3 regions of the Streptomyces sp. NPDC048171 genome follow, and region 1 is predicted to be linked to each of the others. Evidence: riboswitches for the same ligand, from Rfam matches in the RefSeq annotation. Region 1 holds a riboswitch; each other region holds the start of a gene.
The links. Region 1 has a riboswitch for thiamine pyrophosphate ahead of ACGF3J_RS34965 (thiamine ABC transporter substrate-binding protein). Riboswitches for the same ligand answer to the same signal wherever they lie in the genome.
Positions count from the first base shown of each region.

Region 2: it holds a riboswitch for thiamine pyrophosphate, as region 1 does, so the genes downstream of both, thiO (glycine oxidase ThiO) here and ACGF3J_RS34965 (thiamine ABC transporter substrate-binding protein) in region 1, are expected to answer to the same signal.
Region 3: it holds a riboswitch for thiamine pyrophosphate, as region 1 does, so the genes downstream of both, thiC (phosphomethylpyrimidine synthase ThiC) here and ACGF3J_RS34965 (thiamine ABC transporter substrate-binding protein) in region 1, are expected to answer to the same signal.

Region 1 covers NZ_JBIDAU010000016.1:46,347-54,063, reverse strand. The annotation lists gene ACGF3J_RS34985 (VOC family protein) at 1-81, shown strand, start outside; gene ACGF3J_RS34980 (LAETG motif-containing sortase-dependent surface protein) at 289-999, shown strand; gene ACGF3J_RS34975 (ABC transporter ATP-binding protein) at 1,096-2,115, opposite strand; gene ACGF3J_RS34970 (iron ABC transporter permease) at 2,147-3,829, opposite strand; gene ACGF3J_RS34965 (thiamine ABC transporter substrate-binding protein) at 3,805-4,890, opposite strand; TPP riboswitch at 4,969-5,074, opposite strand; gene rlmN (23S rRNA (adenine(2503)-C(2))-methyltransferase RlmN) at 5,116-6,222, opposite strand; gene ACGF3J_RS34955 (serine/threonine-protein kinase) at 6,494-7,717, shown strand, end outside.
Region 2 covers NZ_JBIDAU010000010.1:50,184-57,900, forward strand. The annotation lists gene ACGF3J_RS27285 (thiazole synthase) at 1-608, opposite strand, end outside; gene thiS (sulfur carrier protein ThiS) at 612-812, opposite strand; gene thiO (glycine oxidase ThiO) at 809-2,023, opposite strand; TPP riboswitch at 2,021-2,132, opposite strand; gene ACGF3J_RS27300 (hypothetical protein) at 2,185-2,535, shown strand; gene ACGF3J_RS27305 (FAD-dependent oxidoreductase) at 2,568-3,839, shown strand; gene ACGF3J_RS27310 (Rv2175c family DNA-binding protein) at 3,897-4,262, shown strand; gene thiE (thiamine phosphate synthase) at 4,377-5,036, shown strand; gene metF (methylenetetrahydrofolate reductase [NAD(P)H]) at 5,143-6,066, shown strand; gene ACGF3J_RS27325 (hypothetical protein) at 6,123-7,115, shown strand; gene ACGF3J_RS27330 (phytoene desaturase family protein) at 7,163-7,717, opposite strand, start outside.
Region 3 covers NZ_JBIDAU010000005.1:132,354-140,070, forward strand. The annotation lists gene sppA (Ser/Thr/Tyr protein phosphatase SppA) at 1-466, shown strand, start outside; gene ACGF3J_RS15185 (hypothetical protein) at 649-1,518, shown strand; gene ACGF3J_RS15190 (VWA domain-containing protein) at 1,543-2,961, opposite strand; gene thiC (phosphomethylpyrimidine synthase ThiC) at 3,064-4,857, opposite strand; TPP riboswitch at 4,850-5,039, opposite strand; gene ACGF3J_RS15200 (YibE/F family protein) at 5,111-6,601, shown strand; gene ACGF3J_RS15205 (SsgA family sporulation/cell division regulator) at 6,651-7,088, opposite strand; gene ACGF3J_RS15210 (IclR family transcriptional regulator C-terminal domain-containing protein) at 7,187-7,717, opposite strand, start outside.

The DNA of each region.
Region 1 (7,717 bases):
ATGTACGGCCGCGCCTTCGACGACGTCGACGGCCACACCTTCGAGGTCGTGTGGATGGACCCGGCGGCGGTCGAGGGCTGAGCCGGCAGGGGGCCGAGGCACCTCCCGACACGCTGAAACGTGTCGGCGGTTAATAAGACGGCAAAGTCAACGCGCTTGGCTGGCATATGCGTTGACACTGCTTATGCACCGCTTATAAACCAGTGAGGCTCATGGGTGTGCTGATGCCGTGTCATCGGGCGTCGGCACCCTGCCCACCCCCCATCTGTGCTCCCGTAAAGGACAATCGTGGCAGTCCTGTCCATAATCAGCCGCACGGCATCACGCCGTAGCGTCCGCGCCCTCGGCGTCGTCGCCGCCTCGGCGGCCCTGGCCGTCGGTGCCGCCGGCAACGCCCTCGCCTGCGACATCAGCGAGTTCTCCGCCGCCGCCAAGTGCGAAGGCGACAAGGGTGTCATCACCGTCACCGACGTGGACCCCGCCGGCATCCCCGCCGTCGTCTCCGTCTACCTGCAGAACAACGGTGCCGACGCCGAGAAGATCGGCGAGCAGACGGTCAAGGGTTCGCGCGAGGGCAGCACCATCACCTTCGCCGCGGACTGGAAGCCGAACGCCGAGTACCGCATCCACGTCAAGGCCGACCGGTACGTCGACGAGGACATCAAGCCGAACCTCGTGACCCCGTCGACCCCCTGCAAGACCGAGGACACTCCGAGCCCGAGCCCGTCGGAGAGCTCCTCGACCCCGTCCGACGAGACGGAGAGCCCGGCCCCCGAGCCGTCCACCTCGGCCCCCGCGCCGACGGAGGAGCAGAGCACGGCGCCGGCGGCCGCGCCGAGCAACGCCCCGTCCCCGGCGGCCGGTGACTCCAACCTCGCCGAGACCGGTGCCAACTCCAACACCGGCATGATCGCCGGCATCGCGGCGGCCCTGGTCGTCGTCGGTGGCGGTGCCGTCTTCTTCGGCCTGCGCCGTCGCGGAGCGAACAGCACCCGCTGACGCCCGCACACAGATGGACAGCGGCGGTGGCCCGTCCCCGGTTCGGGGGCGGGCCACCGTCATGTCCGGGGAGCGCCGCCCGTCGCGGGCCGGCGCTCAGCCGAGCACGACGACCTCAGCCGCTTCGAACTCCACGCCGACCGCGTCCCCGACCTCCGGTGCCGCCCGCAGCGCGCACGCCGCCTCCAGGCGCGGCGCGTCCTCCGGCTGGAGGCGCACGGCGACATGGGTGCCCCGGAAGGTGCGGGCCGCGACCGTGCAGGGCAGGCCCGCGTCGGCGGCGACGATCCGCACCCCGGCCGGCCGCACGAGCACCGTCCGCGTCCCCTGGAGGGCGTCCTCGGGGACCGGGACCTTGCCCCACGGGGTGTCCGCGACCTGCCCGGCGACGGTCGCCTCCTCCACGTTGTCGAAGCCGAGGAAACGGGCCACGAAGGCGTCGGCCGGCCGCTGCCACACCTCGAGCGGCGTCCCCGACTGGGCGATCCGTCCGTCCCGCATCACCACGACCCGGTCGGCGAGCGCGAACGCCTCGCCCTGGTCGTGCGTCACGGCGAGCACCGTGGTGCCCAACCGGCCGAACAGCTCCCGCAGTTCGACCACGAGACGCTCCCGCAGCGAGCGGTCGAGCTGACCGAGCGGCTCGTCCAGCATCAGCAGCCGGGGCCGGGGCGCGAGCGCCCGGGCGAGGGCCACCCGCTGCTGCTCGCCGCCGGAGAGCGCGGCGACGGACCGGCGTCCGGCGCCCGGCAGTCCGACCAGCTCCAGCAACTCCTCCACCCGGTCCCGCTGTTCGGTGCGGGACGCGCCCCGCATCCGGGGCCCGAAGGCGATGTTTCCGGCCACGTCCCGCTGCGGGAAGAGCTGATGGTCCTGGAACATCAGGCCCAGCTCGCGCCGGTGCGCGGGCACCCCGGCCTGGTCCCGCCCGTCGAGCGTCACCCGCCCGGCGTCCAGCGGCTGGAGCCCGGCCACCGCGCGCAGCAGCGTCGACTTGCCGCTGCCGCTTGGCCCGAGCACGCACACCACCTCGTGCTCGGCGACCTCCAGGTCGACGGCGTCCAGCACGGCCCGCCCGCCGAAGCGGACGGTCGCGCCCTCGAGGTTCAGCAGCATCGCCGGATCACCCGCACAGCCAGTCGCATCTCTAGAACTCCCCGCTCCGGTCGGTGCGCAGCCGCTCCAGCGCCACCAGCGCCACGGCGCACACCAGCATCAGAATCGTCGAAAGGGCCATGGCCTGGCCGTAGTTCATGTCCCCGGGCCTGCCCAGCAGCCGCGCCACGGCGACCGGCAGCGTCGGATTGTCGGGCCGCGCGATGAACACGGTCGCGCCGAACTCCCCGAGGGACACGGCGAAGGCGAACCCGGCGGCGACCAGCAGGGCCCGCCGCACCATCGGCAGGTCCACCTCGCGCCACACCCGCCAGGGCGACGCCCCGAGCACCGCCGCCGCCTCCCGCAGCCGACCGTCCACCGCCCGCAGTACGGGCAGCATGGTCCGTACGACGAAGGGGACACCGACCAGCGCCTGGGCGAGCGGCACCAGGATCCAGGAGGAGCGCAGGTCCAGCGGCGGTTCGTCCAGCGCGATCAGGAACCCGAAACCGACGGTCACGGCGGACACCCCGAGCGGCAGCATCAGCAGCGCGTCGAAGCCCCGCACGAAGCGGCCGGCGTCCCGTCGGGTGAGCGCGGCGGCGGCGAGACCGCCGATCACCACGGCGATGGCGGTGGCGGCGACGGCGTACTGGAGGGAGTTGCCGATGGCCTCGATCGGCGGGACGAGGAAGGTGCCGCCGTCGGCACTGGTCAGCGCCCGGTAGTAGCCGAAGCCGGGTGCGCCGAGCGACCGCTGGACCAGCACGGCGAGCGGCAGCACCAGCAGCAGGGCGACGGTGCCCAGGACCCCTGCCAGCAGCGCCCACTGGCCCGTGCCCCGGGGCCTGCGCGCGGTCGTGGCGGCGTCCACCAGCCGCAGGGTGCTCTCCCGCCGCCGCACCGTCCAGGCGTGCACGGCGAGGACCGCGGCGACCGCCATGAACTGGATCAGCGTCAGCACGGCGGCCGTGGACAGGTCGAAGACCTGGGACGTCTGCCGGTAGATCTCCACCTCCAGGGTGGAGAAGGCGGGTCCGCCCAGGATCTGCACGACGCCGAAGGAGGTGAAGGTGAACAGGAACACCATCAGCGCGGCGGCCGCCACCGCGGGAGCGAGCGCGGGCAGCGTGACCTGCCGCCAGGCCCTCGGGCGGGAGGCGCCGAGCATCCGCGCGGCCTCCTCCTGCCGCGGGTCGAGCTGGGCCCACAGGCCGCCCACGGTGCGCACGACGACGGCGTAGTTGAAGAAGACGTGCGCGAGCAGGATGGCCCACACGGTGGTGTCCAGCCGTACGCCCCACAGCTCGTCGAGCAGCCCGCCGCGCCCCACCAGGGCCAGGAACGCCGTCCCCACGACGACCGTCGGCAGGACGAACGGCACGGTCACCACCGCCCGCAGCAACTGCTTGCCGGGGAAGTCGAAGCGGGCGAAGACGTAGGCGCCGGGCAGTGCGATCAGCAGGGTGAGCGCGGTGGAGGCCAGCGCCTGCCAGGTGGTGAACCACAGCACGTGCCGCACGTCGGACTGGGCGAGCACGTCGCCGATCCGGCCGAACTGCCAGGCACCGTCGACCTCCAGGCCGCGCGCGACGATCGCGGCGACGGGGTAGGCGAAGAACACCGCGAAGAACGCGACGGGCACGACCATCAGGGCGAGCCGCGCCGCGCTCCCGCGCGGGTTCCGAGCCCTGGGGGCTCCCTTGCCTACTTCAGTACGAGCGAGGTCCACGACTTGACCCACTGGTCGCGATTGTCGGCGATCTTCGCCGGTTCCATGGTCTGCGGGTCCTTGGCCTGCGGCCCGTACTTCACGAACGCCTCGGGGATTTGCGCGCCCTCCCGCACCGGGTACACGAACATGTTCAGCGGCATGTCGTCCTGGAACTGCTTGCCGATGAGGAAGTCGAGGAGTGCCTTGCCGCCCTCGGGGTTCCTGGCGTTGCTCAGCAGGCCGGCGTACTCGACCTGGCGGAAGCAGGTGCCGTCGGCGACGCCCGTGGGCGCGGTGGACGGCTGCGGGTCGGCGTAGATCACCTCGGCGGGCGGCGAGGAGGCGTAGGAGACGACGAGCGGACGGTCGCCCTTGGCCTGCTTGCCCCCGGCCGAGCCGGAGAACTCCTCGTTGTAGGCCTGCTCCCAGCTGTCGACGACCTTGACGCCGTTCGCCTTCAGCTTCTTCCAGTAGCCCTCCCAGCCCCCGTCCCCGTACTTGGCGGCGGTGCCGAGCAGGAAGCCCAGGCCGGGCGAGGAACTGCCCGCGTTCTCGGTGACGAGCAGGTCTTTGTACTCCGGCTTGACCAGGTCGTCGAAGGAGTCCGGCGGGGTCAGCTCGTGCTTGCTGAAGTACGCCTTGTCGTAGTTGACGCAGACGTCACCGGTGTCGACGGGCGTGACCCGGTGCTCGTCCTGGTCGGCCCGGTACGCGGGCTGGACCAGGTCGGAGCCCTTCGCCTCGTACGGCTGGAACAGCCCGTTGTCGAGGGCGCGGGAGAGCAGGGTGTTGTCGACGCCGAAGAAGACGTCGCCCTGCGGGTTGTCCTTGGTGAGGATGGCCTTGTTGACGGCCTGCCCGGCGTCGCCGTCCTCCAGGACCTTGACCTTGTAGCCGGAGCTCTTCTCGAAGGCGGCGATGACCTCCTTCGAAGCGGCCCACGAGTCATGGCTGACCAGGGTCACGGTCTTGGAGTCGCCGGATCCCTGCCCTTCGTCGGACGACGACCCGCAGGCGGCCAGGCCGCCGGCCATGCCGAGACCGACGGCCAGGACGGTGACCTTCTTGGTGATGCTCACTGATTCCTCCTGGGTGACCAGGAGAAGACGCGGCCCCGCCCGCGACCCCTGGCGAGGGTCCCGGGCAGGGCGCAACAGCTCGAGTGGTGACCGATCTCCCTACCCAGAATGACCTGGGCCAGGTTCGGAGGGTCTGCGGCCGGTGCCGCACTCTCAGCGCTGTGGCGCTCCCCTGTCGGAATATGAAGATGTGGTTACTGTGGCGATGTACTGACGCCGGTCAGGTTACCGCTCGCTCGCGGCGAGCTGACCACACGCCCCGTCGATCTCCTGGCCACGGGTGTCCCGGATCGTCACCGGCACACCGTGCGCCGCGATCGCCTCCACGAACGCCTTCTCGTCCTCGGGCCGCGACGCGGTCCACTTCGAGCCGGGCGTGGGGTTGAGCGGGATGAGGTTGACGTGCACCGGCCGGCCCTTGAGCAGCCGCCCGAGGCGGTCGCCCCGCCACGCCTGGTCGTTGATGTCCCGGATCAGCGCGTACTCGATGGACAGCCGGCGCCCCGACTTCGCGGCGTACTCGAACCCGGCGTCCAGCACCTCACGCACCTTCCAGCGCGTGTTGACGGGGACGAGGGTGTCGCGCAGCTCGTCGTCGGGGGCGTGCAGCGAGATGGCGAGGCGGCACTTGAAGCCCTCGCCGGTGAAGCGGTTGATCGCCGGGACGAGACCGACCGTGGAGACGGTGATGCCGCGCTGGGAGAGCCCCAGCCCGTCCGGCTCCGGGTCGGTGAGCCGGCGGATGGAGCCGACGACCCGGTTGTAGTTGGCCAGGGGCTCGCCCATGCCCATGAACACGATGTTGCTGAGCCGGGCCGGACCTCCGGGGACCTCGCCGTCCCTGAGCGCCCGCATCCCGTCCACGATCTGGTGGACGATCTCGGCCGTCGACAGGTTCCGGTCCAGGCCGGCCTGCCCCGTGGCGCAGAACGGGCAGTTCATGCCGCAGCCGGCCTGGGAGCTGATGCACATGGTCACCCGGTCCGGGTACCGCATGAGCACCGACTCGACGAGCGTCCCGTCGAACAGCCTCCAGAGCGTCTTGCGGGTGGTGCCCTGGTCGGTCGACAGATGCCGGACGACCGTCATCAGCTCGGGCAGCAGCGCCTCCCGGAGCCCTTCCCGCGAACCGGCGGGGATGTCGGTCCACTGCTCGGGGTCGTGCGCGTACCGCGCGAAGTAGTGCTGCGAGAGCTGCTTCGCACGAAAGGCCTTCTCGCCGGCAGCGACGACGGCCTCTTTACGCTCGGCGGGCGTGAGATCGGCAAGGTGCCGCGGCGGCTTCTTGGCTCCGCGGGGGGCGACGAATGTGAGTTCTCCGGGCTTAGGCATGGCTGTACCAGTGTCGCAGATCGACTCCGGGGGCCCAGGCCAGTGCGCGGTGGGGGTGGTCACCCGTGGGTGCCGACTGTCAGCGTTGGTCGGCCTCGGACGGCCCAGGGACGGCCCAGGGCGTGACCTCGGGAGGTGCACACGACACGTAATGGTTCCGTCGAGACATACACCGACGCCACACAATTTTCGAAATCCCGCTCCACTCCGACCATTGCTGTGCTAGCTATGTGACTGAGGAACGCTCAGACGAATCAGGGGCAGGCAGCAGATGGACCTCAAGCTTAATGGTGCAACCTGGAAAGTTGGCACGCTGATTGGCGGCGGCGGCTTCGGTAAAGTGTACGACGTCAAGAATGGCACACAGCTGGCGGTTGCCAAACTGATTCCTAAAAGCCCCGGAGCCGCACGAGAACTTCTTTTCGTTCAGCTCGCAGATGTTCGAAATGTTGTCCCTGTAATTGATGGCGGGGAGACAGCGGACAGTTGGGTACTGGTGATGCCCAAAGCCGATAAGTCACTCCGCCAATACCGTGAATCGATGGCTGGGCCTCTTACTGAGTCCGAAACCATCGCAATCCTCAAAGACATCGCCGAAAGCCTCACCGATCTCGCAGGCAAGGTCGTACACAGAGATATCAAGCCAGAAAACATCCTATTCTTCGACGGTAAATGGTGTTTGGCTGACTTTGGTATCTCTCGCTACGCCGAGGCTACGACCGCCCCGGACACTCATAAATTCGCACTTTCACCCCTGTACGCAGCCCCGGAAAGGTGGCGAGAGGAGCGCGCAGAAAGCGCCACTGATATCTATTCACTCGGCGTGATCGCGTACGAATTGCTCACCGGAGACTTGCCCTTTGTGGGACCCGACATGTACAAGCTCCGCGAACAGCATCTTCATGCTGCTCCGCCCCCTATGACAGGAGTACGCCCAGGCATCGCAACGCTTATTGATCAGTGCCTACACAAGGCGCCGGGCGCCCGCCCCAGCGCAGCGTCGGTACTGAGTCGCTTGACGCAGCTGGAGAAGGCCCGACCGGCTGGCGGCCTTGCCGCACTGCAAAAAGCGGCGCATGTTGAAGTGCAGCGGCAGGGAGAGGCTGCACGCACGGAGTCCGCAGCCCGCACAGAAGCAGAGCGTCGCACCGAGCTCTACAAGGCCTCAACCCGCGACCTTGCCGGCATTGCAGGTCAGTTGCGAACTGCCATCTCCGAGGCCGCTCCGATTGCCAAGTTTGTTGAAATGGGACCCATTGGATGGGCCGCAACAATTGGGGCTGCCACTCTAATCTTGCGCGCAAACCAGCAAACATCTGCAGCCCCCTGGAGGGATTGGGAGCCGCCCGCATTTGATGTGATCTCGCACACCTCAGTGAGCATTTCACTCAGATCCCCGCAGACGGGGTATGAAGGACGCAGCCACTCCCTATGGTATTGCGACGCCAAGGAAGAGGGTAGGTATCAATGGTACGAGACTTCATTCATGATCATG
Region 2 (7,717 bases), on a different contig from region 1:
CCCGCGCACCCCAGCTCCATCGCCAGCGCCACGTCCGACGCCGTACCGGCCCCCGCGTCCAGAATCACCGGCACCCCCGCGCGCTCCACGATCAGCTCGAAGTTGTGCGGGTTGCGGATCCCGAGCCCCGACCCGATCGGCGAACCGAGCGGCATGATCGCCGCACACCCCACGTCCTCCAGCTTCCGCGCGAGAACGGGGTCGTCGTTCGTGTACGGCAGCACCGTGAACCCGTCGTCGACCAGCGTCTCCGCGGCCTCCAGCAGCTCGATCGGGTCCGGCAGCAGCGTGCGCTCGTCGGCGATGACCTCCAGCTTGACCAGGTCCGTGCCCAGCGCCTCGCGCGCGAGGCGGGCGGTGAGCACCGCCTCCCCGGCGGTGAAGCAGCCGGCCGTGTTGGGCAGCACGCGGATGCCGAGCTTCTCCAGCACCGACAGCACGGACCCGTGCACCGACGCGTTCACGCGCCGCATCGCGACCGTGGTCAGCTCCGTCCCGGAGGCCACCAGCGCGCGCTCCAGCACGTCAAGGCTGGGCGCCCCGCCGGTACCCATGATCAGACGGGACGCGTACGACGTGCCGTCGAGGACAAAGGGATCGTCGGCCATGGTTCAGCCTCCTTGCACAGCGGTGAGGACCTCGACGCGGTCGCCGTCGGCCAGGGCGGTGGCGGACCACCGCGCGCGCGGGACCACGGTTTCGTTCAGGGCGGCGGCCACTCCGGACGGCGCGGTGGTGAGCGTGCCCACCAGGGCGTCCAGGGCCGTACCCGGAGCCACCTCGCGCGGCTCGCCGTTGACGGAGATGTTCATGCGGACTGCTCCGAGAGTGCGGGGGCGGCGTCGAAGCGCCGGGGTGTGAAGGGGCGGGCCTCGTCCGGCAGCTCCCCGGTGGTCAGGGCGTGCGCCATCGCGTCGCCGGTGACGGGGGTGAGCAGGACGCCGTTGCGGTGGTGCCCGGTGGCCAGCAGCAGCCCGTCGAGGCCGGTCGGCCCGAGCAGCGGGGCGTTGTCGGGGGAGGTGGGTCGCAGGCCCGCGCGGGTCTCCGTCAGCGGCAGCTCGGTGATGCCGGGGACCAGCTCGTGGGCGTCGCGCAGCAGCTCGTACACGCCGCCCGCGGTCACCGTGGTGTCCCAGCCCAGCTCCTCGCTGGTGGCTCCCACGACGAGCTCGCCGCTCTCCCGGGGCACCAGGTAGACGTGGTTGCCGCGCACCACGGCGCGCACCGTGCGGTTCAGCAGCGGCCCGTGCGTCCGCGGCATGGTCAGCCGCAGCACCTGCCCCTTCACCGGCCGCACCGGCGGCAGCACGGCGTCCGGCACGCCCGCGAGGCGCCTGCTCAGGCTGCCCCCGGCCAGCACCACCTGACCGGCCTCCAGCGAGGTTCCGTCGGCGGTGACGACCCCGGTGGCCCGTTCGCCCGGCCCGACGGTGAGCCGGTCGGCCCACACCCGGTGGAAGACCACGCCCGCCCGTTCACAGGCGGTCACGAGCGCGTGGCTGAGGCGCCGGGGGTCGATCTGGTGGTCGCCGTCCACCCGCAGGCCCCCGCGCACGCCCGGCGCGAGCATCGGCTCGAGGCGCCGGCACTCACGTCCCGAGAGCCACTCGGACTCCAGGCCGGAGCGCTGCTGGAGGGCGTGCAGTTCGCGCAGGTGGGCGCGGTCGTCGGCGTCCAGCGCGACGGCCAGGGTGCCGCAGCGGCGATAACCCAGGTCATGGCCGGTGGCGTCGGTCAGCTCGGCCGCGAACTCCGGGTAGCGGCGGGCCGAGGCGAGGTTGAGCGAGAGCAGCGTCTGCTCGCCGTGGTGCAGCTCCGTGACGGCGGCCAGCATCCCGGCCGCCACCTGCGCCGCCCCGCCGCCGGGCTCGGGGTCGACGACGGCCGTGACGAGCCCGCGCCGGGCGGCCCGCCAGGCGGTGACCAGACCGATGACGCCACCGCCCACCACGAGGACGTCGGGCGTACGGGACACGGTGGGTGACGGCACGGTGTGCGACGAGCCGTGTGATGAGGACGGCATGGGCGTCCAGCCCCTCCCTTCGCCGGCATGACCCGGATCAGGTTCGTACGGTCGGAGGCCGCCAGCCTCCCTCTCAGCCCGGTGCGTCCGGGCTCCCGCGAGTGCTTTACGTTGGCCAGCCTAGCCCGCACCGCCTCGCACTCGTAAGGGAGCCTCCGCCCGTGCCCCGTTCACTCGACGGTCTCGTCCTCGCCCCCGTCGCCGACCAGGCGCCCGGCCAGGTGGGCACCCGCACCCGGTTCACGTACCACGAGCGGGACGGCGCGATCTGGGCCGACTACGCGGGCGGCGACGTCGTCCGCGGCCACCTGGTGGGTACCCGCGCGGGGGACCGGCTCGACTTCCGGTACGTGCAGCTCAGGACCGACGGCAGCACGGCGTCGGGACACTGCGTGTCGACCGTGCTGGAGCTGCCGGACGGCCGGGTGCGCCTGGAGGAGAGCTGGCAGTGGGAGTCGCGCCCCGGCCGCGGCACGAGCGTTGTGGAGCAGGTCACGGTGCACGACCGCTGACTGACAAATTGTCAGGTGGCTAAGGTGATCAGGTGAGCGAGCAGACGCGGGAGCGGGGACCGGAACCGGCGGCGGACGACGCGCGCCGCGTGGTCGTGGTGGGTGCCGGCATGGCGGGCGTGCAGACTGCCGTCGCCCTGCGGGAACAGGGCTTCACCGGCCCCCTGACACTGATCGGCGCGGAGCCCCACCAGCCCTACGACCGGCCTCCGCTGTCCAAGGCCGTCCTGCTGGGCACGGCCGAGGGCTCCGCCTTCGACGTCGACTTCGAGGCGCTCGGCATCACCCTGCGCCTCGGCTGCGAGGCCCTGGGCGTCCGCCCCGGCGAGCACCTCCTCGACACCTCCGAGGGCCCCGTGCCGTACGACGCCCTCGTCCTCGCGACCGGCGCCGAACCGGCCCGGCTCCCCGGCACCGAAGGCGTGCCGGGTGTGCACCTGCTGCGCACCCTGGACGACGCCGAACGGCTGCGCCCCGTGCTCGCCCGCCGCCACGACATCGTCGTCGTCGGTGCCGGCTGGATCGGCGCCGAGTTCGCCACCGCCGCGCGTGAGGCCGGCTGCGCGGTGACCGTGGTGGAGGCCGCCGACCGGCCGCTCGCCGACGCACTGCCCGCCGAGGTGGCCGCGCCGATGACCGCCTGGTACGCCGAAGCGGGCGCCGCATTGCGCACGCACGCGCGCGTGGAGCGCGTCGAGCCCGGCGGCCCGGGCGAGCCCCTCCGGGTCCTGCTCGACGACGGCACCCGGCTGCCCGCCGACGCGATCGTCGTCGGCATCGGCGCCCGCCCCTCCACCGCTTGGCTCGCCGGCTCCGGGATCGCCCTCGGCGGTCACGGCGAGGTCCTGGCCGACGACCTCCTGCGCACCTCGGCGCCGGACGTGCACGCGGTCGGCGACTGCGCCTCCTTCCCCTCCGCTCGCTACGGTGAGCGGCTGCTGGTGCACCACTGGGACAACGCCCTTCAGGGCCCGCGCACCGTCGCCGCCGACATCGTCGGCGCCCCTGCCGACGAGACCCCGGCGGCGTACGACCCGGTGCCGTACTTCTGGTCCGAGCAGTTCGGCCGCTTCGTCCAGTACGCCGGTCACCACACGGCGGCCGACACGGTCCTGTGGCGCGGGGACCGCACGGGCCCGGCCTGGACGGTGTGCTGGCTGCGCGAGAACCGGCTGGTGGCCCTGCTCGCGGTGGGCCGCCCCCGCGACCTGGCGCAGGGGAAGCGGCTGATCCAGGCGGGCGCCGCGATGGACCCGGTGCTGCTGGCCGACCCGGCGAGGCCGCTCAAGGGGGCGACGGCGTAGCACCGGTCCGGACGGGTCCGGCTTCCTCCTGTCAGTGCCAGATGGCAGGCTGGAGACGTGACCGAGATTGACGCAAAGACCGATGCTCTCGTGCCTGCCTGGCTCACCGTTCCCGACATCGCCGAAATGCTCGGTGTCGAGGTGACCCGCGTACGCCAGCTGATCAAGGAAGGCCAGCTCATCGCCGTACGCCGGGGTGAGAACCGCGCGCTGCACATTCCGGCGGCCTTCATCGACGAGGACAAGGTCGTCAAGGGCCTGGTCGGGACCCTGACGCTGCTGCGGGACGACGGCTTCACGCCGGAGGAGATGCTGGAGTGGCTCTTCACCCCCGACCCGACCCTGCCGGGCACCCCGGCGCAGGCGCTGAGTGAGAATCGCGGCACGGAGGTGAAGCGCCGCGCCCAGGCGCTCGCCGTCTGACCCGACCCACCGCCCGGCGTACGGGCCGCGGCCGTCACGGTCCGCGGCCCGTACGCCGCACGGCCGTGCGGCCCGCGCCGCCCACGCCATCCACCGACTTGGGGGGACACCCGCATGCCCGACACCGCTCCGACCACCGCCCGCGCCCGCCTCGCCGACGCCCGGCTCTACCTGTGCACGGACGCCCGCCGCAGCCAGGGCGACCTGCCCGAGTTCCTGGACGCCGTACTGGCCGGCGGCGTCGACATCGTGCAGCTGCGCGACAAGGGCATGGAGGCCGCCGAGGAGCTGGAGCACCTGGCGGTCCTGGCCGACGCCTGCGCCCGGCACGGCAAGCTCCTCGCGGTCAACGACCGCGCGGACGTCGCCCACGCCGCCCGCGCCGACGTGCTGCACCTCGGCCAGGGCGACCTCCCGGTGCCCGCCGCCCGCGCGATCCTCGGCGACGACGTCCTCGTCGGGCGCTCCACGCACGCCGAGTCCGAGGCCTCCGCGGCGGCCGTCCAGGACGGCGTGGACTACTTCTGCACCGGCCCGTGCTGGCCCACCCCCACCAAGCCCGGCCGTCATGCCCCCGGCCTCGACCTGGTCCGCCACACCGCGTCGCTGGGCACCGACCGCCCCTGGTTCGCCATCGGCGGTATCGACCTCGGCAACCTCGACGAGGTCCTGGAGGCGGGCGCCCGGCGGGTCGTCGTCGTCCGCGCGATCACCGCCGCCGAGGATCCGGGTGCGGCCGCGGCCGAGTTCGCGAAGCGGCTGCGGCAGCCGTAGGCGGATGCCGGGGGCATGTGTCCAAGGGGTGGACAACAAATAGACAATGCGGACAAATATCCCGCATCCGGTTGGGTGGCCGCCGCCCCCTGGCTAACCTGCCCGTATGGCCCTCGGAACCGCAAGCACGAGGACTGACCGCGCCCGCACGGTGCGTGACATCCTCGCCACCGGCAAGACGACGTACTCGTTCGAGTTCTCGGCGCCGAAGACGCCCAAGGGCGAGAAGAACCTGTGGAGCGCGCTGCGCCGCGTGGAGGCGGTGGCCCCGGACTTCGTCTCCGTGACCTACGGCGCCGGCGGTTCCACGCGCGCGGGCACGGTCCGGGAGACCCAGCAGATCGTCGCCGACACCACGCTGACCCCCGTGGCCCACCTCACCGCCGTCGACCACTCCGTCGCCGAGCTGCGCAACATCATCGGCCAGTACGCCGACGCCGGGATCCGCAACATGCTGGCCGTGCGCGGCGACCCGCCCGGCGATCCGACGGCCGACTGGATCGCGCACCCGCAGGGACTGACCTACGCGGCCGAACTGGTCCGGCTCATCAAGGAGTCGGGCGACTTCTGCGTCGGCGTCGCGGCCTTCCCGGAGATGCACCCGCGCTCCGTCGGCTGGGACGCGGACGTGAGGCACTTCGTGGACAAGTGCCGGGCCGGCGCCGACTACGCGATCACGCAGATGTTCTTCCAGGCCGAGTCCTACCTCAGGCTGCGCGACCGGGTCGCCGCGGCGGGCTGCGAGACCCCGGTCATCCCCGAGGTCATGCCGGTGACCAGTGTGAAGATGCTGGAGAGGTTGCCGAAGCTCAGCAACGCCGTGTTCCCGCCGGAGCTGAAAGAGCGGATCCTCACAGCCAAGGACGATCCGGCGGCTGTACGCTCCATTGGCATCGAGTTCGCCACGGAGTTCTGCGCGCGGCTGCTGGCCGAGGGCGTCCCCGGACTGCACTTCATCACGCTGAACAACTCCACGGCGACGCTGGAAATCTACGAGAACCTGGGCCTGCACCACCCACCGCGGGCCTAGACCGGCCGCACATATTTACGACACACTGCGTAACGGCCACTGGGAGAGGGGCGTACATGGGCTGGACGGTCCTCTACATCGCGTTCGGCGTGGTCGCGCTGTGGTTGCTCGGTGAGGTGCTGCTGCAGTACAAGGCGCGGCTGCGGTGGCGGCTGCTCGCCTTCGGCGGCTTCGTCGGCGTGGTCGCCGGCGTGCTGATGTCCAACGTGCTCGTCATCGGAGTGGGCGCCGCCGCCTTCGCGGTCGGCCAGACCTACGTCACGCTGTCGTTCCGCCGCGGCTTCGAGGCCGGCTGGGCGGTCAACGCCCCGGCGAGCCTCGTCGGCAAGCGCGGCCGTCCCGAACGCGGCCGCCAGGAGCCGACGCTGGAGGTCTCCGGTCTGGAACCGGCCGACGCCGGCCAGGGCCACCGGGACGGCTACGACGACCACGCGGGCCACGTCCCCTCCCAGGACGGCCTGTCCTACGGTCAGGACGAGTACGACCGCGACGACGTCTTCACCCCGGCCCGGCCCGGCGCCCCCACGGCCGCCGAGACCACCGCCGTCTACGAGCCGCAGCCGATGCCGGACGACACCGGCTCCTACGGCGTCTACGCCGACTCCGGCTACGGCCACGACCAGCAGGCACCGGCCGCCGCCGCACCGGGTGCCGACCAGGCCTACGCCTACGACTACTCGGGCTACGGGCAGCAGGGGTACGGCTACGACACCGGCGCCCAGCAGCAGTACGCCGCCTACTCGGACCCGTACATCGGCACCCATGCCTACGGCGGGGGCTCGTACGACACGGGCGGCTACGACACCACCGGGGCGCAGCAGTACGGCCAGCAGGGCTACGGGCAGGACCAGTACGCCACCGGCACGCACGGCGGCTACGGCGGCGAGACCCCGGCCGGCGGGGTGTGGGTGCCGCAGCAGCGCAGCACCGACGACCCCTACGGCGGCGAACTCCCGCCGGAGCAGCAGTACCCCTACCAGGACAACGGCCAGAGCCAGGGTCAGGGCCAAGGACAGGGCCAGGGGTACGACGAGCAGTACCGCTTCTGACGGCCCCGCCGGCGCCCGGTGGCCGGCCCCGGTCGCTCACCGGGCGGTCACTGGGAGCCGCGGAACTCCGGTCCCTCCACCACGAGTCCGGCGACCAGCGCGCCCGACATGCCCGCGTGCGGGAGGCCCCCGCCGGGGTGCGACCAGCCGCCGACCGTGAACAGGCCCGCCACGCGCGTGCTGTTCGCGGCGTGCAGCAGCCGTCCGCCGGCCGCCGCCAGCGTCGGCACCGGAATCGCCCCGTCCGCCACGCCGGTGGCCGCGGCGACATCGGCCGGGGTGCGCACCTCGCGCCACAGGAGACGGTCGCGGAGCCCGGGTATCGCCCGCTCGGCGGCACTGATCAGATTCTCTGCCTGCAGGGCGAACACCTCAGTCGCGGCCCAGTCCGACTCATCACCGAAGGCAGGCACCGCCGCGGTGAGCGTGACCGCCTCATGGTCCGGGTCCGGGACCAGTGCCGGGTCATCGGGGCGCAGGACCGTCACGGTCGGCCGCGCGGCCATGCCGGGTGTGGCACCGAACAGGCAGTCCAACTCGGCGTCCCCGTCCTCCGAATGCACCACCGTCCGGTGCGCCGTGCCCTCCGCACGTCCGCCCCG
Region 3 (7,717 bases), on a different contig from region 1:
CATGGACCGCCTCCAGGACCACCACCTGCAGTGGATGGCCCGCCTCGACGCCCTCGAAGAGGTCGACGACCACCTCCTGGTCCACTCCGACACCACCACCTACCTCGACTACGGCCGCTCCATCGAAGAGGTCAACGACACCGTCCGCGAGACCCTCACCCGTAACGACGCGGAAGAGGTCTGGGACCTGTTCCGCAAGTTCACCAAGCGCTTCTCCTTCCGCGACGAGGGCGGCGCCGAGGCCGTGCGCTCACTGCTGGATACGTACGGCGGCACCCGGATCGTTCACGGACACAGCCCCATCCCCTACCTGCTGGGCGAGGTCGGCTCCGAGGACGGCGAGGACGACACCCGTACGGCGGTCGAGGGACCCCACGTCTACGCGGACGGGCTGGCCATCGCGATGGACGGCGGCGTGACCATGGCCGGAAAGCTGCTGGTCCAGCAACTTCCGCTGGACGTCTGACCGTTCAGCGGACGAGCGTTTCGACGGCGGGACCCGTACGGGACGGCACCCAATTTCTGGAAACCCCCTGTCACCCTCCACCGTCACCGCTCTACCATCGGCTTATCCGTAGCAGGCTCCCCTCCGTTTCTGCCCGACGGCTCGTTGGCATGCGAGCCCCAAGCCCTACGGAGCATCGGGGGATGCACATGAACAGCGTTCCGCAGCACCTGTCCAACGAGGACCGCCAAGAGTACGAGCGGATCCTCGACGAGGCGCTGCGCTCCGCACCACACCGCCCGGAACTGGCCGCTGTCGGACAGCGGCTCAACTCCGAACAACTGCGCACCATGGCACTCAACGCGACCGCCCTCATCACGGCGGCGGCCACCACCGAGTACCAGCACTACGTGAAGGCCCGCGAGGAACTGCGCCACCCCGCGCCGTCCGCCACGGCGCCCGCCACGCGCGAGTCCGGCTCCGAGGAGCAGGGCAGCAACGCGGTGGGACTCGCCGCCACCATGGGGGAGGTGGCCGAGGCGACCGGTGCGGGGGCCGTCGCCGTCGTCGCCGTCCTGGCACCCGTCCTGGCCGGCACCGCCGCGGCGATCTTCCTGCTCGTCGGCTACATCCTGAAGATGCTGGATCCGGAGCAGGCCTTCGCGCAGACCATGCTCACCACGGGTTGGATGTTCGGCGCCGTGACCGCGGTGGCGATCCTCGTCGCCGCGGTGGGACTGCTGATCACCGCGCTGCGCAACCGGCCGTCCGCCGAGTCCGGCTCCTACGGCGTACTCGACGAGGAAGTGGCCCGGGCCAGGGACGCCTGGCACGACGCCCTGCTGGAACGCGGCATCCTGCCCTTCCTGCAGGAGGCGCTCGGCAACCCGGGCACGGCGGCACTGCACCGCACGGGACCCAAGGCCCCGAGCAGCCGCATGCCGCACCTCGGATACGGCCGGCCCGGGTTCACCAGTCCCGACGGCGGCCCCGAGACCGGTCACCGTCCGAGCTACTCCAGCCCGGACTACAGCAGCCCCGACTTCGGGGGTCCGGAACACCGGCCCGAGTAGCCACCGGTCCGGGCGGGCGGCGCGTCAGAGGATGCCCGCCCGGCCGGCGGCTGTGATCCAGGACGGAAACTCGGACAGCAGGCGGTCGTAGAGCTCCGGGTCCGGCACGGTGGCGATGTCGTCCACGGCGAAGAAGCCGACGTTGTCGACGCAGCGGCCCGTCAGGGTGTCGAAACGCTCCAGCACGCCGTACTTGGCCCGGCCGAGCCCCACGAACTGCCAGAAGACCGGCTCCTCCACCGCCTCTCGCAGCTCCCGCTCGATCTCGGCGTCGCGGTAGACACCGCCGTCGGAGAAGAACAGGACCAGGGTCGGAACCGTTGCCGGATTCTCCCGGACGAAGGCACGGACCTGGGCGATCACCTTCTGCTCCTCGTTCTGGATCCCGACCGCCCGCATGTCGACCTGCCGGGGGTCCAGGCCCTTCTTCCGGCCGCGGCGGAAGAGGCTGATCTCCCCCACGCGTACGTGCAGCCGCAGCCACTCGGGCAGTTCGCCCAGGCGCAGGTCGGGAAGGCGCGCCGGGTTCGAGGCGAAGGTCCATGCCTGCATCTCGCCGTCGTCGTCCAACTGCGCGGCGACGGCGGCCATCCGCTCCACGACGTCCGCCACGACGCCCTTGGAGTAGAGGAACGACATGGAACCGGAGGCGTCCAGTACGAGGATGACGCGCGCGGTGACGTTGTCCGCGCCGTGCTTGCGCAGGCTGACGGCGACCTGCTCCTTGCGGAGGGACAGCCGCTTGCGCATGTCCACGGGCAGCTGCTCCTCGCCCTTGGTGAGGCGGCTCCGCCCCGCGGATGCGGTCACCGGTGGGGACAGGGGCTGAGGGGGCGGCGTCGGCGTCGGCGTCGGCGTCGGCGTCGGCGTCGGCGTCGGCGTCGGCGTCGGGGGAGTGTCGTCGTCCACGGTGATGCCGAAGTCGGTGGCGAGCCCCGCGAGTCCGGCGGCGTATCCCTGCCCGACCGCGCGGAACTTCCACTTCCCCTGCCGCCGGTACAGCTCGCCGCCGACCAGGGCGGTCTCCGTCCCGGCGGTCATGTCGAACCGGGCCAGCTCGGTGCCGGAAGCGGCGTCCAGCAACCGCATCGACAGCCCCGGTACCCGGCCGAACGTCCCGCCGTCCGCCGAGGCGCACAGCACGATGCGTTCGACGGCCGGCTCCACCGAGACCAGGTCCACCTCGACCGAGTCGGTGGTGACACCCGCGGGCGCGCCGGATCCGCCCCGCTTGCCCAGGTGCCCCACCGCGCCGGACGCGTGCCGGGGCTGGTTGTAGAAGACGAAGTCACCGTCGTCCCGCACCCGTCCGGCCGAGGTGAGCAGCAGCGCGGAGGCGTCGATCTCGGGAACCCCGGGCCCTGCGGCCCAGGCGAGTTCGATCCGCACCGCGGGGGAGTCGACGGCGAGGTTGGCGCCCTTGCTCAGGGAGGTGGCTGTCATGCCCCCAGTCTGCCGAGACGGACCCCTCGGCGGGGAGAGGACGGACCCACGGTCTGCCCCCTCCCCACCGCACTACGCGGCACGGAGCGGCATGCGGGGACGTCAGTCCGCGATCGGCAGATACACGCGATTGCCGGCGGCCGCGAACTCCTTCGACTTCTGGACCATGCCCTCCTCGATCTCGGCCTGGCTCCCTCCGTGCTCGCGTCGGATGTCGTGCGAGATCTTCATGGAGCAGAACTTCGGCCCGCACATCGAGCAGAAGTGGGCCGTCTTGGCGGGCTCGGCCGGCAGGGTCTCGTCGTGGAACTCCCGTGCCGTGTCCGGGTCGAGGGCCAGGTTGAACTGGTCCTCCCACCGGAACTCGAAACGCGCGTCGGACAGCGCGTCGTCCCACTCCTGCGCACCTGGGTGACCCTTGGCGAGGTCGGCGGCATGGGCGGCGATCTTGTAGGTGATGACGCCGGTCTTGACGTCGTCACGGTTGGGCAGGCCCAGGTGCTCCTTGGGCGTGACGTAGCAGAGCATTGCCGTGCCCCACCAGGCGATCATCGCGGCACCGATGCCGGAGGTGATGTGGTCGTACGCCGGCGCGACGTCCGTGGTCAGCGGGCCGAGCGTATAGAACGGAGCTTCATCGCAGATCTCCTGCTGAAGGTCGATGTTGTCCTTGATCTTGTGCATCGGGACGTGTCCCGGGCCCTCGATCATGGTCTGAACGTTCAAACGCTTGGCGGTCCGGTTGAGTTCCCCGAGGGTGCGCAACTCGGCGAACTGCGCCTCGTCGTTGGCGTCCGCGATGGAGCCCGGCCGCAGTCCGTCGCCGAGGGAGTACGTGACGTCGTACGCGGCGAGGATCTCGCAGAGTTCCTCGAAGTTCTCGTACAGGAACGACTCCCGGTGGTGCGCCAGGCACCACGCCGCCATGATCGAGCCGCCGCGCGAGACGATGCCGGTCTTGCGGTTGGCGGTCAGCGGCACGTACGCCAGGCGAACGCCCGCGTGGACCGTCATGTAGTCCACGCCCTGCTCGGCCTGTTCGATCACGGTGTCCTTGTAGACCTCCCAGGTCAGCTCCTCGGCCCGGCCGTCGACCTTCTCCAGGGCTTGGTAGAGCGGCACGGTCCCGATGGGGACGGGGGAGTTGCGCAGAACCCACTCGCGGGTGGTGTGGATGTTGCGGCCGGTGGAGAGGTCCATGACCGTGTCGGCGCCCCACCGGGTCGCCCAGGTCATCTTGTCGACCTCCTCCTCGATGGAGGATGTCACCGCCGAGTTGCCGATGTTGGCGTTGACCTTCACCAGGAACCGCTTACCGATGATCATCGGCTCGATCTCGGGGTGGTTGACGTTGGCCGGCAGTACGGCACGGCCTGCCGCGATCTCCTCGCGGACGACCTCCGGCGCGACGTTCTCCCGGACGGCCACGTACTCCATCTCGGGCGTGATCTCGCCCCGGCGGGCATACGCGAGCTGTGTCACCGCGGTGCCGCCCCGGCCCCGGCGGGGCTGGCGCGGCCTTCCGGGGAAGACGGCGTCGAGGTTGCGCAGCCCGCCGCGCGGCGAGGTGTGCTTGATGCCGTCGTCCTCGGGACGGACGGGACGGCCCGCGTACTCCTCGGTGTCACCGCGGGCGATGATCCAGTTCTCCCGAAGCGGCGCCAGTCCCCTGCGGACGTCGGTGTCGACGAGCGGATCGGTGTACGGGCCGGAGGTGTCGTACAGCGTGACCGACTGTCCGTTGGTGAGGTGCACCTGACGGACCGGCACCCGCAGATCGGGGCGCGAGCCCTCGACGTACGCCTTGTGCCAGCCGATGGACTTCCCGGCCTCCGCGGTCTCCTCCTGGGAGGAGTTCTGCGTGGAGGCAGGCGTGCGTGCGTCCTTGATGGTCATGAGACCTACTCCCTACGCCGGCATTACCCGGTAACAGGTTCGGCGGTCGACGCAGCGGATTCCGTCCGCCGATGCTTCGTGGGATACATCACTCGACTTCGGTGATGTTTCCCGTGAAACATCGCTGGGACGGAGGTCAGCGCCCTCTCAGCCCGGTGCTCCGAGCTCCCGCGTGTACAAAGGTGGCTCCACGCTAACGCCCATTCGGGCGCGGTGAACAGAGGGCCCCCCTTGTTCTTGCGATGATCGGTCGGTGACCACACCGCAGCATCCCCCCTTTCCGCCGCACGATCCCCGCCGCGGACCGCACGCCGATGAGGGCGTCGACCGTGGAGCCGCCGACCACGGACGCGGTCCCGGTGGCGGCGGCCACGGGCACGGAGCGGGCGGGGGCCACGGGCACGGAGCGGGCGGGGGTCACGGGCACGGGGAGGGAGGAGGCCACGGGCACTCTCACAGTCATGGTCCCGCGGCACCCGTCTCCCGGCATCTGCGGAAGGTCATCGCCGCGATCCTGATCCCGTTCGCCGCGGCAGTCCTGGTCGGGCTCGCCGTCCTGTGGCCGGGCGGCGCGCCGGCGCACGAGCGCACCGGCGTCGGCTTCGACCGCCAGACGCAGCAGGCCACCGTGACCAAGGTGGTGGAACTGAGCTGCCAGTCCGTCAACGCCTCGGGCTCCACCCCCACCGGCGACACCTCCACCGCCGAGGGCTCCTCCGCGTTGCAGCAGGCGAACGGCGAGTGCAAGCGGGCGACGATCCGCGTGGACAGCGGCAAGGACAAGGGCCGCACGTTCGAGGAGGTCGTGCAGCCGGACCAGTCGCGGCAGTTGCACGAGGGCCAGGAGGTCGTGGTCGCCTACGAGCCCTCCGCACCGCGGGACCTGCAGTACTCGGTGACCGACATCAACCGCCGGCTCCCCCTCACCCTGCTCGCCGGCATCTTCGCGCTGGCCGTGGTGGTCGTCGGAAGGCTGCGGGGCCTGATGGCGCTGATCTCCCTGGCCATCAGTTTCCTGCTGCTGAACTTCTTCATCCTCCCCGCGATCCTCCAGGGTTCGAACCCGCTGCTCGTCGCGGTGATCGGGTCCAGCGCCATCATGCTGATCGCGCTGTATCTGTGTCATGGCCTCTCCGCACGCACGTCCGTGGCGGTGCTCGGCACGCTGATCTCCCTGTTGCTGATCGGCGTTCTCGGGTCGCTGTTCATCGGCTGGGCGGCGCTGACCGGGAACACGGACGACAACACCGGCCTCATCCACGGCCTGTATCCGTCGATCGACATGAGCGGTCTGCTGCTCGCCGGCGTCATCATCGGTTCGCTCGGTGTCCTCGACGACGTGACGGTCACCCAGACGTCAGCGGTCTGGGAACTGCACGAGGCCAACCCGACGATGGGCTGGCGCGGGCTGTACCGCGCGGGCATCCGCATCGGCCGCGACCACATCGCCTCGGTCGTCAACACGCTCGTGCTCGCCTACGCGGGCGCCGCGCTGCCCCTGCTCCTGCTGTTCTCGATCGCGCAGAGCGGGGTGGGGACGGTCGCCAACAGTGAGTTGGTCGCCGAGGAGATCGTGCGCACGTTGGTCGGCTCGATCGGCCTGGTGGCGTCCGTGCCGGTCACCACGGCCCTCGCCGCGCTTGTCGTCTCGGCCGACCGGACGGCCGAGCGGTCCGCCGGGGCGACGCCGGGCGGGGACACGGCCCCCGTACGCGGCGGACGCGGCCGTCGCCGCAAGCGCTGACGCGCCCGAGGGCGAAGCATTACGCCCGCTCCGCGCCTGCCGTAACGGTTCAGCCCGCGCTCTGCTCCTCCGCCAGGATGCGGTCCAGCGCCTCGTCGAGGTGGGTGTCGAAGTCCGCGAGCGCGCCCTCCTGACCCAGGGGCACCAGCTTGTCGGTGCGGTCGAGGAACGCCACCAGGGGCGCCGCCGAGGAACGGAACAGTGCCTGGTCGGCGCCGACCTGGAGGCGGATCAGCACCTCGGCCAGCGGCTCCGGCTCGACCGGTGCGATGCGCACGTCCCCGTCACCGCACGGCCGGCCCACACCGTCGACCAGTAGCTCCCGGCCGAAGGCCCAGGTCACCGGGGCGTCCCCGGGAAGGTGGAAGGTCAACCGCACGGCATAGGGATCACAGGTCGCGTAGCGCAGCTCCACCGGGATGCGGAACGAGAGCTCCTCGGACACGAGAAAGCTCATCATGACCTCTGCCTGTACGGACTCGCCCATCGCACACCCGTCATTCGCCGTCGACTGTCCGGGAATCAAACCTCTAACACTGATGGCATCTTGCTCAACGTACACACCAGATCACAAGGAGTGAGTTTTCAGATACTGATAGAGATCGCGAGTGACCCCAGGAGCCGACCCACTTCGTCCTGCAGCCGCTCGGCGGCCGACAGCAGCCGGTCGGCCTGGTGAAGGGGCAGGGAGACGGCCATCGTGGCCACCGTGGTGCCGACGGTGATGGGGATCGCGGCGCACACCGTCCCCAGGGCGTACGCCTGGCGTTCGGTCACCGGAGACGTCCGCCGGATGCGTTCCAGGCGTCTCAGCAGGGCATTGCCATCACGGACCGTGTACGGCGTGAGCGACTGCACCGAGTAGCGGTTCAGGTGGTCCCGACGGGCGTCCTCGTCCAGTTGCGACAGCAGACACTGCCCGAGGGCGTGCGCGTGCCCGGTCTCGCGGAAGTCCGCCCACTCCTCGACGGCCGGGTTGCCCGGGGTGTCGGAGACGCACATGACCTCGATCTCGCCGTCGCGGTACATGGCGTAGTACACGGGGGCGCCGATCGCGTCGCGCACCTGCGCGAGCGCGTCGACCACGGTGCTGCGACGTTTCTGCGCGGCCCCGCT